Regions from separate parts of the Bacillus nitroreducens genome, predicted to be linked through region 1. Evidence: a T-box and tRNA genes for the amino acid it is inferred to sense, from the RefSeq annotation. Region 1 holds a T-box; the other holds one or more tRNA genes.
The links. The T-box of region 1 lies ahead of pheS (phenylalanine--tRNA ligase subunit alpha). A T-box ahead of a tRNA ligase gene usually reads a tRNA of that ligase, here a tRNA-Phe.
Positions count from the first base shown of each region.

Region 2: it encodes a tRNA-Phe, which carries the amino acid that the T-box ahead of pheS (phenylalanine--tRNA ligase subunit alpha) is inferred to sense. The anticodon was not compared.

Region 1 covers NZ_CAXHYI020000003.1:2,227,779-2,233,191, reverse strand. Annotated here, with positions in the region: gene pheT (phenylalanine--tRNA ligase subunit beta) at 1-1,439, opposite strand, end outside; gene pheS (phenylalanine--tRNA ligase subunit alpha) at 1,454-2,488, opposite strand; T-box leader at 2,647-2,879, opposite strand; gene ACWPVE_RS14685 (small multi-drug export protein) at 2,958-3,518, opposite strand; gene ACWPVE_RS14680 (YwaF family protein) at 3,562-4,254, opposite strand; gene ACWPVE_RS14675 (TrmH family RNA methyltransferase) at 4,296-5,045, opposite strand; gene sspI (small acid-soluble spore protein SspI) at 5,168-5,377, shown strand.
Region 2 covers NZ_CAXHYI020000003.1:2,053,351-2,058,763, reverse strand. Annotated here, with positions in the region: gene ACWPVE_RS13880 (TraR/DksA C4-type zinc finger protein) at 1-393, shown strand, start outside; gene ACWPVE_RS13875 (TIGR00266 family protein) at 523-1,320, shown strand; gene ACWPVE_RS13870 (hypothetical protein) at 1,369-1,542, shown strand; tRNA gene ACWPVE_RS13865 (tRNA-Glu) at 1,721-1,792, opposite strand; tRNA gene ACWPVE_RS13860 (tRNA-Ser) at 1,819-1,909, opposite strand; tRNA gene ACWPVE_RS13855 (tRNA-Asn) at 1,915-1,989, opposite strand; tRNA gene ACWPVE_RS13850 (tRNA-Ile) at 1,998-2,074, opposite strand; tRNA gene ACWPVE_RS13845 (tRNA-Gly) at 2,085-2,158, opposite strand; tRNA gene ACWPVE_RS13840 (tRNA-His) at 2,170-2,245, opposite strand; tRNA gene ACWPVE_RS13835 (tRNA-Phe) at 2,272-2,344, opposite strand; tRNA gene ACWPVE_RS13830 (tRNA-Asp) at 2,353-2,428, opposite strand; tRNA gene ACWPVE_RS13825 (tRNA-Met) at 2,632-2,708, opposite strand; tRNA gene ACWPVE_RS13820 (tRNA-Ser) at 2,880-2,972, opposite strand; tRNA gene ACWPVE_RS13815 (tRNA-Ile) at 2,992-3,068, opposite strand; tRNA gene ACWPVE_RS13810 (tRNA-Met) at 3,086-3,162, opposite strand; tRNA gene ACWPVE_RS13805 (tRNA-Ala) at 3,191-3,266, opposite strand; tRNA gene ACWPVE_RS13800 (tRNA-Pro) at 3,283-3,359, opposite strand; tRNA gene ACWPVE_RS13795 (tRNA-Arg) at 3,363-3,439, opposite strand; tRNA gene ACWPVE_RS13790 (tRNA-Leu) at 3,454-3,542, opposite strand; tRNA gene ACWPVE_RS13785 (tRNA-Gly) at 3,561-3,635, opposite strand; tRNA gene ACWPVE_RS13780 (tRNA-Leu) at 3,640-3,720, opposite strand; tRNA gene ACWPVE_RS13775 (tRNA-Lys) at 3,735-3,810, opposite strand; tRNA gene ACWPVE_RS13770 (tRNA-Thr) at 3,815-3,890, opposite strand; tRNA gene ACWPVE_RS13765 (tRNA-Val) at 3,905-3,980, opposite strand; rRNA gene rrf (5S ribosomal RNA) at 3,990-4,105, opposite strand; rRNA gene ACWPVE_RS13755 (23S ribosomal RNA) at 4,247-5,413, opposite strand, start outside.

The DNA of each region.
Region 1 (5,413 bases):
TCATAGCCATAAAGCCTTGCAACTTCCTCTATTAAATCCTCTTCGATTGTAATGTCAGGTCTGCGAGTAGGAGCAGTAACATGGAATACATCATTATCGACTGTATATGCGAATTGAAGATTTGTAAAAATCTCTTCTACTTTTTCTTTTGTAATGTCAGTTCCTAACACTTGATTGATTCGATCAAGAGATACTGAAACATCCACTGGTTTTACATCAAGTGTGTCAACAGCTACAACACCTTCGAGCACTACACCACCTGCAAGTTCGACCATAAGTTCAGCTGCTCGGTCCGCAGCTTCACGCGTGCGATTCGGATCTATGCCTTTTTCAAATCGTGCACTAGCCTCACTACGTAAACCATGATCTTTAGACGACTTACGGATGGTTGAACCTGCAAAATAAGCAGACTCAATTAGTACAGTTGTTGTGTCATTTTTCACTTCAGAATCAGCCCCGCCCATTACACCAGCTAATGCAACTGGAACGGTACCATTTGTAATAACAAGATGTTCATCGGTTAATGTACGTTCTGAATTATCTAATGTTGTAATCTTCTCACCATTTTTTGCACGTCTTACAAGAATTTCTTTAGATCCTAGTCGGTCATAGTCAAACGCATGTAATGGTTGACCATATTCTAATAAGATATAATTCGTAATATCAACAACATTGTTATGTGGACGAATTCCTTCAGCCATTAAGCGTGTTTGAAGCCATAATGGAGATGGACCAATTTTTACATCCTTTACTACTCGAGCCACATATAATGGATTGTCTTCTTTTGCTTCGACTGAAATGGATATATAGTCTTCTGCTTTTTCAGTTGTTGTTGTTACTGTAGGTTGTGGAAGTTTCACTTCTTTTCCTAAAATTGCTGCAACCTCATAGGCAACCCCTAACATGCTTAAGCAATCTGCACGGTTAGGTGTTAGACCTAATTCAAGAACTTTGTCATCTAGATTTAATTCAGCTATTGCGTCCGCACCTGGTTCAACATCATGTGGGAATACAAAGATTCCTTCCGCATATTCTTTTGATACAAGTTTTGATTCAATACCAAGCTCTTGAAGTGAGCAAATCATCCCATGAGATTCCTCACCACGAAGTTTCGCCTTTTTGATTTTAAAATTACCTGGTAACACGGCTCCAACTTTTGCTACGATGACTTTTTGCCCTTGCGCAACATTTGGTGCACCGCAAATAATTTGAACAGGTTCGCCTTCACCTATATCCACAAGACATTTATTAAGCTTGTCCGCATTCGGGTGTTGTTCACATTCAAGGACATGACCAACAACAATTCCGCTAATACCTTCACCTAAGTGGTCAACACCTTCAACTTCGATTCCACTTCTAGTAATTTTTTCTGCTAAGTCTTCTGCATTGATACCTGATAAATCAACATATTCCTGCAACCATTTATATGAAACAAACATATTGTTCTCCCTCCTTAATTCCGACTAAATTGCTTGATGAAACGATTATCATTTGTATACAAATGACGAATATCATCAATCCCATATTTCAACATGGCAATACGCTCTGGTCCCATCCCGAAAGCGAATCCTGTGTATTTCTTTGGATCAAAACCAGACATTTCAAGTACATTTGGATGAACCATACCTGCACCTAAAATTTCAATCCAACCTGTCTTCTTACATACATTACAGCCATCTCCCCCACATTTAAAGCAAGAGATATCCATTTCAACTGAAGGTTCTGTAAATGGGAAAAAGCTAGGACGTAGACGAATTTCACGGTCCTCACCAAACATTTTTTTCGCAAATGTATTAAGTGTTCCCTTTAGGTCACTCATACGGATATTTTCATCAACTACTAAACCTTCAATTTGTGTGAATTGATGAGAGTGTGTCGCATCGTCGTTATCACGGCGGTACACTTTACCAGGACAAATAATTTTCACAGGACCTTTGCCTTTATGTTTCTCCATTGTTCTTGCTTGAACTGGAGAAGTTTGTGTACGAAGAAGAATATCCTCTGTGATATAAAATGAATCCTGCATATCCCTTGCTGGATGATCTTTAGGTAAATTTAAAGCCTCAAAATTGTAATAATCGGTCTCTACTTCAGGACCTTCCGCAATCGAATATCCCATTCCTAAGAAAAGATCTTCAATTTCTTCAATGACCTTAGTTAATGGGTGCGGCCCTCCTACCTTTATTGGTCTTCCAGGCAATGTAACATCAATTGTTTCAGAGGCTAATTTTCTCTCAACCTCTTCTTTTTCAAGTAATTCTTGTTTTGCTGTTAAATTTTCAGTGATTTGCTCTCTTACCTCGTTAACGAGTGCCCCCATCTTTGGACGCTCTTCAGCAGAAAGCTTGCCCATTCCTCTTAGGACTTCTGTAATCGGTCCTTTTTTCCCTAAATAAGCAACACGAATATCATTTAATTCTTTCAGATTCGTTGCAGCTTCAACTTTTGCTAAAGCTTCATCTTTAAGCTCAAGTAATCTCTCTTGCATTGTTTTTCCTCCTTTTTCTTAGAAAAGCATAAAGGCGATCGTTCTTCGTGGATCGTATAGACAGTAGGCGTTTTTTTGCCTTCCGTAGTGGCTTATTCCCTCGAGCCGATTGCGCCTTGAGCTAGACAATAAGACAAAATAAAAAACCCCAATCCCAAAAAAGGGACGAGGTTTAGATTCGCGGTACCACCCTTGTTAACAACTACACAAATTGTAATTGTTCACTTCGTTTCGATAACGGCAAATGCCGGTACACCTTTACGATTAGATCGGTCCTGGTGCCAACTCAAGAGGTGAATTCACTTTCTTCTACTATAAAAATGCTTGCAGTCACGGCATTTTCTCCCTAGATAGTGAGTGGAAAGCTACTCTTCTCTTTCATCGTTTTTACGATATGTAAGCATATAAATTATATTATACGTATTCTCGTTAAGCAAATCAAACCCATTTTAACATAACGCGATAATATTTATTTAAACATACGCACTAAAAATCCATTTTCCTGGATTTCTGGTGCAAAAAAGCTGATTCCAGAACCTGCCAACACTGTAAACACAACAGTCCATAATAATAAACTCGCAATCATCCAGCCTGTTACTAACTTTCTACTCGAACCAAAACTCATGCTCATCAAAGCGGAGATATGTGAGCCAACGAGTAATGGGCCGAGAATCGTTAAGCCTGGTAAACCATACTTGTCAAAAATAGACCGTGCACGTTTTTCTTTTTTGGACTCCACTTCAGAATCAATCTCTACACTTTCTTGGGTCATAATCCCTTCACCATTTAGAGCCTCCACTCGCTCCCCTTCTCTTACTGGAACCTTCTTTCGCTTTCGAGCTTTCATCCAAATCTTAATTTTATCAACAAATAAAATTAACAGTAGAACTGTTAGTAAGTTTCCTAAAAATCCTAGAATTGCTACAGGTATAGGAGACAACCCACCAATAATTGCAATTGGAATAACTGCAATTAGTTCGAATAAGGGTACAGCAGCCAGTATAAAGACTAACAGATAGGATATTAACACTTAAAACACCTCATTTACTAAGTTCATATCCTTATATACGAACTTAGTTCTTAAAAGGTTCACTCTTTTTAAAAACAAACGGTAAATAAAGTATAAAAAATATAGCGAAGGCGACAACTTCTAATGATAGAATATACCACGGATACGGACCAAGAAGGTCAATTAAACTCGGATTGGATGGTTTTCTAGCAAGAAACATATAATTACCTCCTGTCACTTTGTTAATGAAAAAGACAACAAACGCAAGTATGTTTAATGCCACAAACGCCTTCCACACCGATTTAATTGTTGGTCTACACTTCTCATACCAGAGCATATATAAACTCGAAAGAATAATCGCAATATGAGCCAGAAAGAAATGAAAATACCGATAGTGCGGAAAGTCATAGGCGAGCTCTGGTGTTACCATTGCCTGTAACGCTCCTCCTATGGCTAAAAAATAAGTAATCTCAAACCAAAAATAACTTCGCGTCAATAACATGATGATACTTAATATTAACGAAATGGAGCAGAGGTGAAATGGAAGGGAATCAACTAGATCCCAGAACCCCGTATGCACGTACCAAACATATAGAGTCAACTCACTTATCAATAAAATAAGCGCTAGGAAAAATCGTATGATGTCTTTTCCTTTTGAGAGCCTTGCTCGCAAACAATATAATAAAACCCCTGATCCTAGCAATACACCTAGCATGATGATATGTGAAGTAGATAACCATTGAAATGGGTCTCCAATGACTGACCTTCCAAAAAAGTCGCTAATTAGTCTCCCTCCCTTTATCGCAAATGATAAAGTAAGATTCCAGCTGCTACCGCTACATTTAGTGATTCGCTTTTTCCATAAATGGGAATATATAAATTTTGATCTGTCTTTTCTAGTAATTCGGGATGAACTCCATTCCCTTCATTTCCAACAATGAGTGCAAAGGAATCTCCAATAGTCGCTTCTTTATAGTCAATTGCATTTTTTAAAGATGTTCCATAGACTTTAACACCATTTTGTTTAAGTCGTGCAATGGTTTCATGTAAATTCTCTTTCATAATAGGTATATGAAAAATAGAGCCTTGAGTAGAACGTAACACCTTAGAATTATAGACATCAACGCTTCCATCACCAATAATCACAGCATCTATACCTGCTGCATCAGCAGTCCGAATCATCGTCCCAAGATTACCAGGGTCCTGTACAGCATCAACTAAAAGCACCCTGGAATAAGAATCAGCTTCTATTTTAGAATATTGCTCACAAATAGCGGCTACTCCTTGAGAGGTATCCGTATCACTGATTTCCTGCATGATTTTATCAGTTACAATAGTGATCGCCAGATTGTCTACATTCCAGTTCTTTGGAATCTCAATCGTTTCACTAATAATCAACTCACGGATTATTGCATCATTATTTAGAGCCTCTTCAACTAAATGAAATCCTTCAATCATAAATATGCCATTCTTGTCCCGCTCTTTTTTTGTATGTAGTTTTTTCCATTGTTTTATTTGGGGATTTTTATTAGATTCAATTCGTTTCAACGTACCAGTAGCTCCTTTATGTCAATTCTTTTTCCATTATATCCTAACAAACATACATAAAAAAGCAGCACAACGTAAAACATACTAAAGAAAAAGTTACATAAAGAAAGGTGTGCATGTGAATGAATTTGAATTTAAGACATGCGATTAAGCACAATGTCGCGGGAAACTCGCAAGCTGAATTAGAGGATACAATTGTAGATGCCATCCAAAGCGGAGAAGAAAAAATGCTTCCAGGTCTTGGTGTATTATTTGAAGTGATTTGGCAAAACGCAAGCCAAGAGGAAAAGCAAGAAATGCTTTCGACATTAGAGGATGGATTAAAGCAATAAACGCAAAAGGCCGATGATAAATCTCATCGGCTTTAA
Region 2 (5,413 bases), 170 kb from region 1:
CAAGTAGTATCACATAATAGACCTATTGAAGAAGGCGTGTTGATTCCGCCATTTGAAAAATTTGTTCATGAAGATGAAAATGTATCTTTTGATGCAGAGGACTCTTGGCAGGATGTTGCAAAATACGGAACTTCTGAATCCCCTTCAGACCTTGTAGATCCAGTTGATAGCTATAACGAAGTATTCATGGATTCCGAAGAAAATGTGGGATATGTTGAGGATTACGAAAATTTTGTGGCGACTGATATCGAAGGAAAAGAAATAATGATCTATCCTAATAGCCAACATGAGAGGTATGAAGAGGCACTCGATGAAGAAGGAATTATGACAATGTTCGGTGATCTCCCACCGTATGAAAAGGAACCATATACAAAGGACGAGGCCGAGGATTGAGTAAGAAAGCAGTGGTTAAATCCACTGCTTTTCATGTTTTTATGTAAAACAAATTTAATTTAAAGGAAAATAATAATCAATGACGAACTGTTACTTTATATTTAATTTTATATCGAAAGGAAGAAATAAATGAATGCTCATGAAATTGAATACAAACTTTATGGAGATGACATGCAATTTGTAGAAATCGAGTTAGATCCAGATGAAAGTGTAATTGCAGAAGCTGGGGCGATGATGATGATGGAAGATGGAATCTCGATGGAGACCATATTCGGTGATGGCTCAGATTCTGAAAGCGGAGGACTTATAGGAAAACTGTTTGGTGCAGGGAAAAGAGTCTTAACAGGAGAAAGCCTTTTTATGACTGTTTTTACAAATAGGCAAATGGGTAAAAAACACGTTTCGTTTGCAGCTCCCTACCCTGGGAAAATCATCCCTGTGGATTTAAGCATGCTTGGTGGAAAAGTAGTTTGTCAAAAAGATGCTTTTCTCTGTGCAGCAAAAGGCGTATCAGTTGGAATTGACTTTCAACGCAAATTAGGTACTGGCTTCTTCGGTGGTGAGGGATTCATTATGCAAAAACTTGAAGGAGATGGACTAGCTTTTTTACATGCAGGTGGGACCATTCATAGAAAAGAACTGCAACCAGGAGAATTACTTCGTATAGACACAGGCTGTTTAGTCGGAATGACAAAAGATGTAAATTATAATATCGAGTATGTTGGTAAAATAAAAACAGCCTTTTTTGGTGGAGAAGGGTTATTCTACGCAACCGTCAGAGGGCCTGGAACAGTTTGGGTTCAGTCACTGCCCTTCAGCCGTCTTGCAGACCGAATCTTTGCTAGTGCACCTAAAAATGGAGGAAACACTGGTGAAGGTAGCATACTAGGTGGAATTGGTAATTTATTAAACGGTGATAACAGATAGAATAATTACGGTCATATCTGGGAGGATAATAAGTGGAGGTGGGAAAAGGTGAAACGTAAAGATGAAGTAAAGAGCAACCCCGTTGTTCCACTATTTGATGCACCTGATGATAAAATACTTGCATTTGATATGTTTCGTGGTGTCTCACCAGGACTCTTTTCCGATGTTGATCTAGATAATCCTGGGAAAAAAATTGAAGATGATATCATTAGCCAAGACTAAAACACCTTTACGGGTGTTTTTCTTTTGGAACAAAGTGTAGTTGAATACGTTCTCACAGTTTATTTGAAGTCATTCTACTATTGGTTTTATTTACACTTGGACCGTGAGAATACGATCTTAAATGTTTCAAGTAAAATGCAAATAAAAAAGCGCCATGAGGAAACCTCATAACGCTTGATGACCCGTACGGGATTCGAACCCGTGTTACCGCCGTGAAAGGGCGGTGTCTTAACCGCTTGACCAACGGGCCATAATATTCATCTATATAAAGTATCATGGCGGAGAAGGAGGGATTTGAACCCTCGCGCCGCTTACGCGACCTACACCCTTAGCAGGGGCGCCTCTTCAGCCACTTGAGTACTTCCCCAAAAATGGCTCCACAGGTAGGATTCGAACCTACGACCGATCGGTTAACAGCCGATAGCTCTACCACTGAGCTACTGTGGAATAATATATGGTGGGCCTAAATGGACTCGAACCATCGACCTCACGCTTATCAGGCGTGCGCTCTAACCAGCTGAGCTATAGGCCCATTTAATAATTGGAGCGGGTGATGAGAATCGAACTCACGACATCAGCTTGGAAGGCTGAGGTTTTACCATTAAACTACACCCGCATTTTGTCATATGGGGCGGCTGATGGGAATCGAACCCACGAATGTCGGAACCACAATCCGATGCGTTAACCACTTCGCCACAACCGCCATTAATCTTTATGGAATTAGTAAGGTGGCTCAGGACGGAATCGAACCGCCGACACAAGGATTTTCAGTCCTTTGCTCTACCGACTGAGCTACTGAGCCACTGCATATGGCGGTCCCGACCGGGATCGAACCGGCGATCTCCTGCGTGACAGGCAGGCATGTTAACCGCTACACCACGGGACCTTTTTTTCTTAATAAAAACTTTCAATACACAATACTTGTAATAACTGTCCCTTCCTCTACTAGCTTATTCGAGATGTTTTGTCCGTCGGGACAACTCGTAGCTTACTCGATGAAGTGTCGCTCGTCGCTACACCACGGGACCTTTTTTTCAGAAAGACAAATACTATTTTACGATAGTTTCTAGTAAGTGTCAAGAGTTTTTTTGGTTGCGGGGGCAGGATTTGAACCTACGACCTTCGGGTTATGAGCCCGACGAGCTACCAGACTGCTCCACCCCGCGATAATAGAAAATTATATAATACCTTGTTATGCGACTAGTTTATTATTTACTGTCCCTTCCTCTACTAGCTAATCAAGAAGCTATATCCGTCGGGACAACTCGTAGTTATTTCGATGATGCAACGCTCGTTGCTCCACCCCGCGCTAATAACAAACTATTTCAAAATAAATATGGCGGAGGAAGAGGGATTCGAACCCCCGCGGGCTTTAACACCCCTGTCGGTTTTCAAGACCGATCCCTTCAGCCGGACTTGGGTATTCCTCCACATATAAAAAGTTGTAACTGGTGGACCTTGTAGGACTCGAACCTACGACCGGACGGTTATGAGCCGTCTGCTCTAACCAGCTGAGCTAAAGGTCCTAGATATTTAATATTAATGGTAGCGGCGGAGGGGATCGAACCCCCGACCTCACGGGTATGAACCGTACGCTCTAGCCAGCTGAGCTACACCGCCATAAATAATTATACTTTTAAGAGTCTATTGGTGGAGCCTAGCGGGATCGAACCGCTGACCTCCTGCGTGCAAGGCAGGCGCTCTCCCAGCTGAGCTAAGGCCCCAAATGGATTATATTAATGGTCGGGAAGACAGGATTCGAACCTGCGACCCCTTGGTCCCAAACCAAGTGCTCTACCAAGCTGAGCTACTTCCCGTAATGGCGCGCCCGAAAGGAGTCGAACCCATAACCTTCTGATCCGTAGTCAGACGCTCTATCCAATTGAGCTACGGGCGCATTTACTATTAAAATGGTGCCGAGGACCGGAATCGAACCGGTACGGTAGTCACCTACCGCAGGATTTTAAGTCCTGTGCGTCTGCCAGTTCCGCCACCCCGGCAATTTAGTAAATAACTTCTGGAGCGGAAGACGGGATTCGAACCCGCGACCCCCACCTTGGCAAGGTGGTGTTCTACCACTGAACTACTTCCGCATAATGCGGGTGAAGGGACTCGAACCCCCACGTCAAAGACACTAGATCCTAAGTCTAGCGCGTCTGCCAATTCCGCCACACCCGCATATTTAAATAAAATGGTGAGCCATGAAGGATTCGAACCTTCGACCCTCTGATTAAAAGTCAGATGCTCTACCGACTGAGCTAATGGCTCTAAATGGTGCCGGCTAGAGGACTTGAACCCCCAACCTACTGATTACAAGTCAGTTGCTCTACCAATTGAGCTAAACCGGCACATTTAGGAATTATGGTGGAGGATGACGGGATCGAACCGCCGACCCCCTGCTTGTAAGGCAGGTGCTCTCCCAGCTGAGCTAATCCTCCATCTTTTCAACCTAGCAACGTCCTACTCTCACAGGGGCAATGCCCCAACTACCATCGGCGCTGAAGAACTTAACTTCCGTGTTCGGTATGGGAACGGGTGTGACCTCTTCGCTATCGTCACTAGATAAGATAAAGACAAGATATATTATACTATCTTCTCAAAAAAATGCAAGAAGAAATTTTCATTCCTTCAAAACTAGATAACGTACGCACATTCATTCATTTGTCTTGCTACGGCTCCTATACAGTCGCCTTCGCAATTCTATTTGGTTAAGTCCTCGATCGATTAGTATCAGTCAGCTGCACATGTCACCATGCTTCCACCTCTGACCTATCAACCTCGTCATCTTCGAGGGATCTTACTAGTTTAACACTATGGGAAATCTCATCTTGAGGGGGGCTTCATGCTTAGATGCTTTCAGCACTTATCCCTTCCACACATAGCTACCCAGCTATGCCCTTGGCAGGACAACTGGTACACCAGCGGTGTGTCCATCCCGGTCCTCTCGTACTAAGGACAGCTCCTCTCAAATTTCCTACGCCCACGACGGATAGGGACCGAACTGTCTCACGACGTTCTGAACCCAGCTCGCGTACCGCTTTAATGGGCGAACAGCCCAACCCTTGGGACCGACTACAGCCCCAGGATGCGATGAGCCGACATCGAGGTGCCAAACCTCCCCGTCGATGTGGACTCTTGGGGGAGATAAGCCTGTTATCCCCGGGGTAGCTTTTATCCGTTGAGCGATGGCCCTTCCATGCGGAACCACCGGATCACTAAGCCCGACTTTCGTCCCTGCTCGACTTGTAGGTCTCGCAGTCAAGCTCCCTTGTGCCTTTACACTCTACGAATGATTTCCAACCATTCTGAGGGAACCTTTGGGCGCCTCCGTTACTCTTTAGGAGGCGACCGCCCCAGTCAAACTGCCCACCTGACACTGTCTCCAAGGCCGATAAGGCCTTCGGGTTAGAATTTCAATACAGCCAGGGTAGTATCCCACCGACGCCTCCACCGAAGCTAGCGCTCCGGCTTCCAAGGCTCCTACCTATCCTGTACAAGCTGTACCAAAATTCAATATCAGGTTGCAGTAAAGCTCCACGGGGTCTTTCCGTCCTGTCGCGGGTAACCTGCATCTTCACAGGTACTATAATTTCACCGAGTCTCTCGTTGAGACAGTGCCCAGATCGTTACACCTTTCGTGCGGGTCAGAACTTACCTGACAAGGAATTTCGCTACCTTAGGACCGTTATAGTTACGGCCGCCGTTTACTGGGGCTTCGATTCAGAGCTTCGCTTGCGCTAACCCCTCCTCTTAACCTTCCAGCACCGGGCAGGTGTCAGCCCCTATACTTCGCCTTGCGGCTTCGCAGAGACCTGTGTTTTTGCTAAACAGTCGCCTGGGCCTATTCACTGCGGCTTTTCAGAGCTATGCA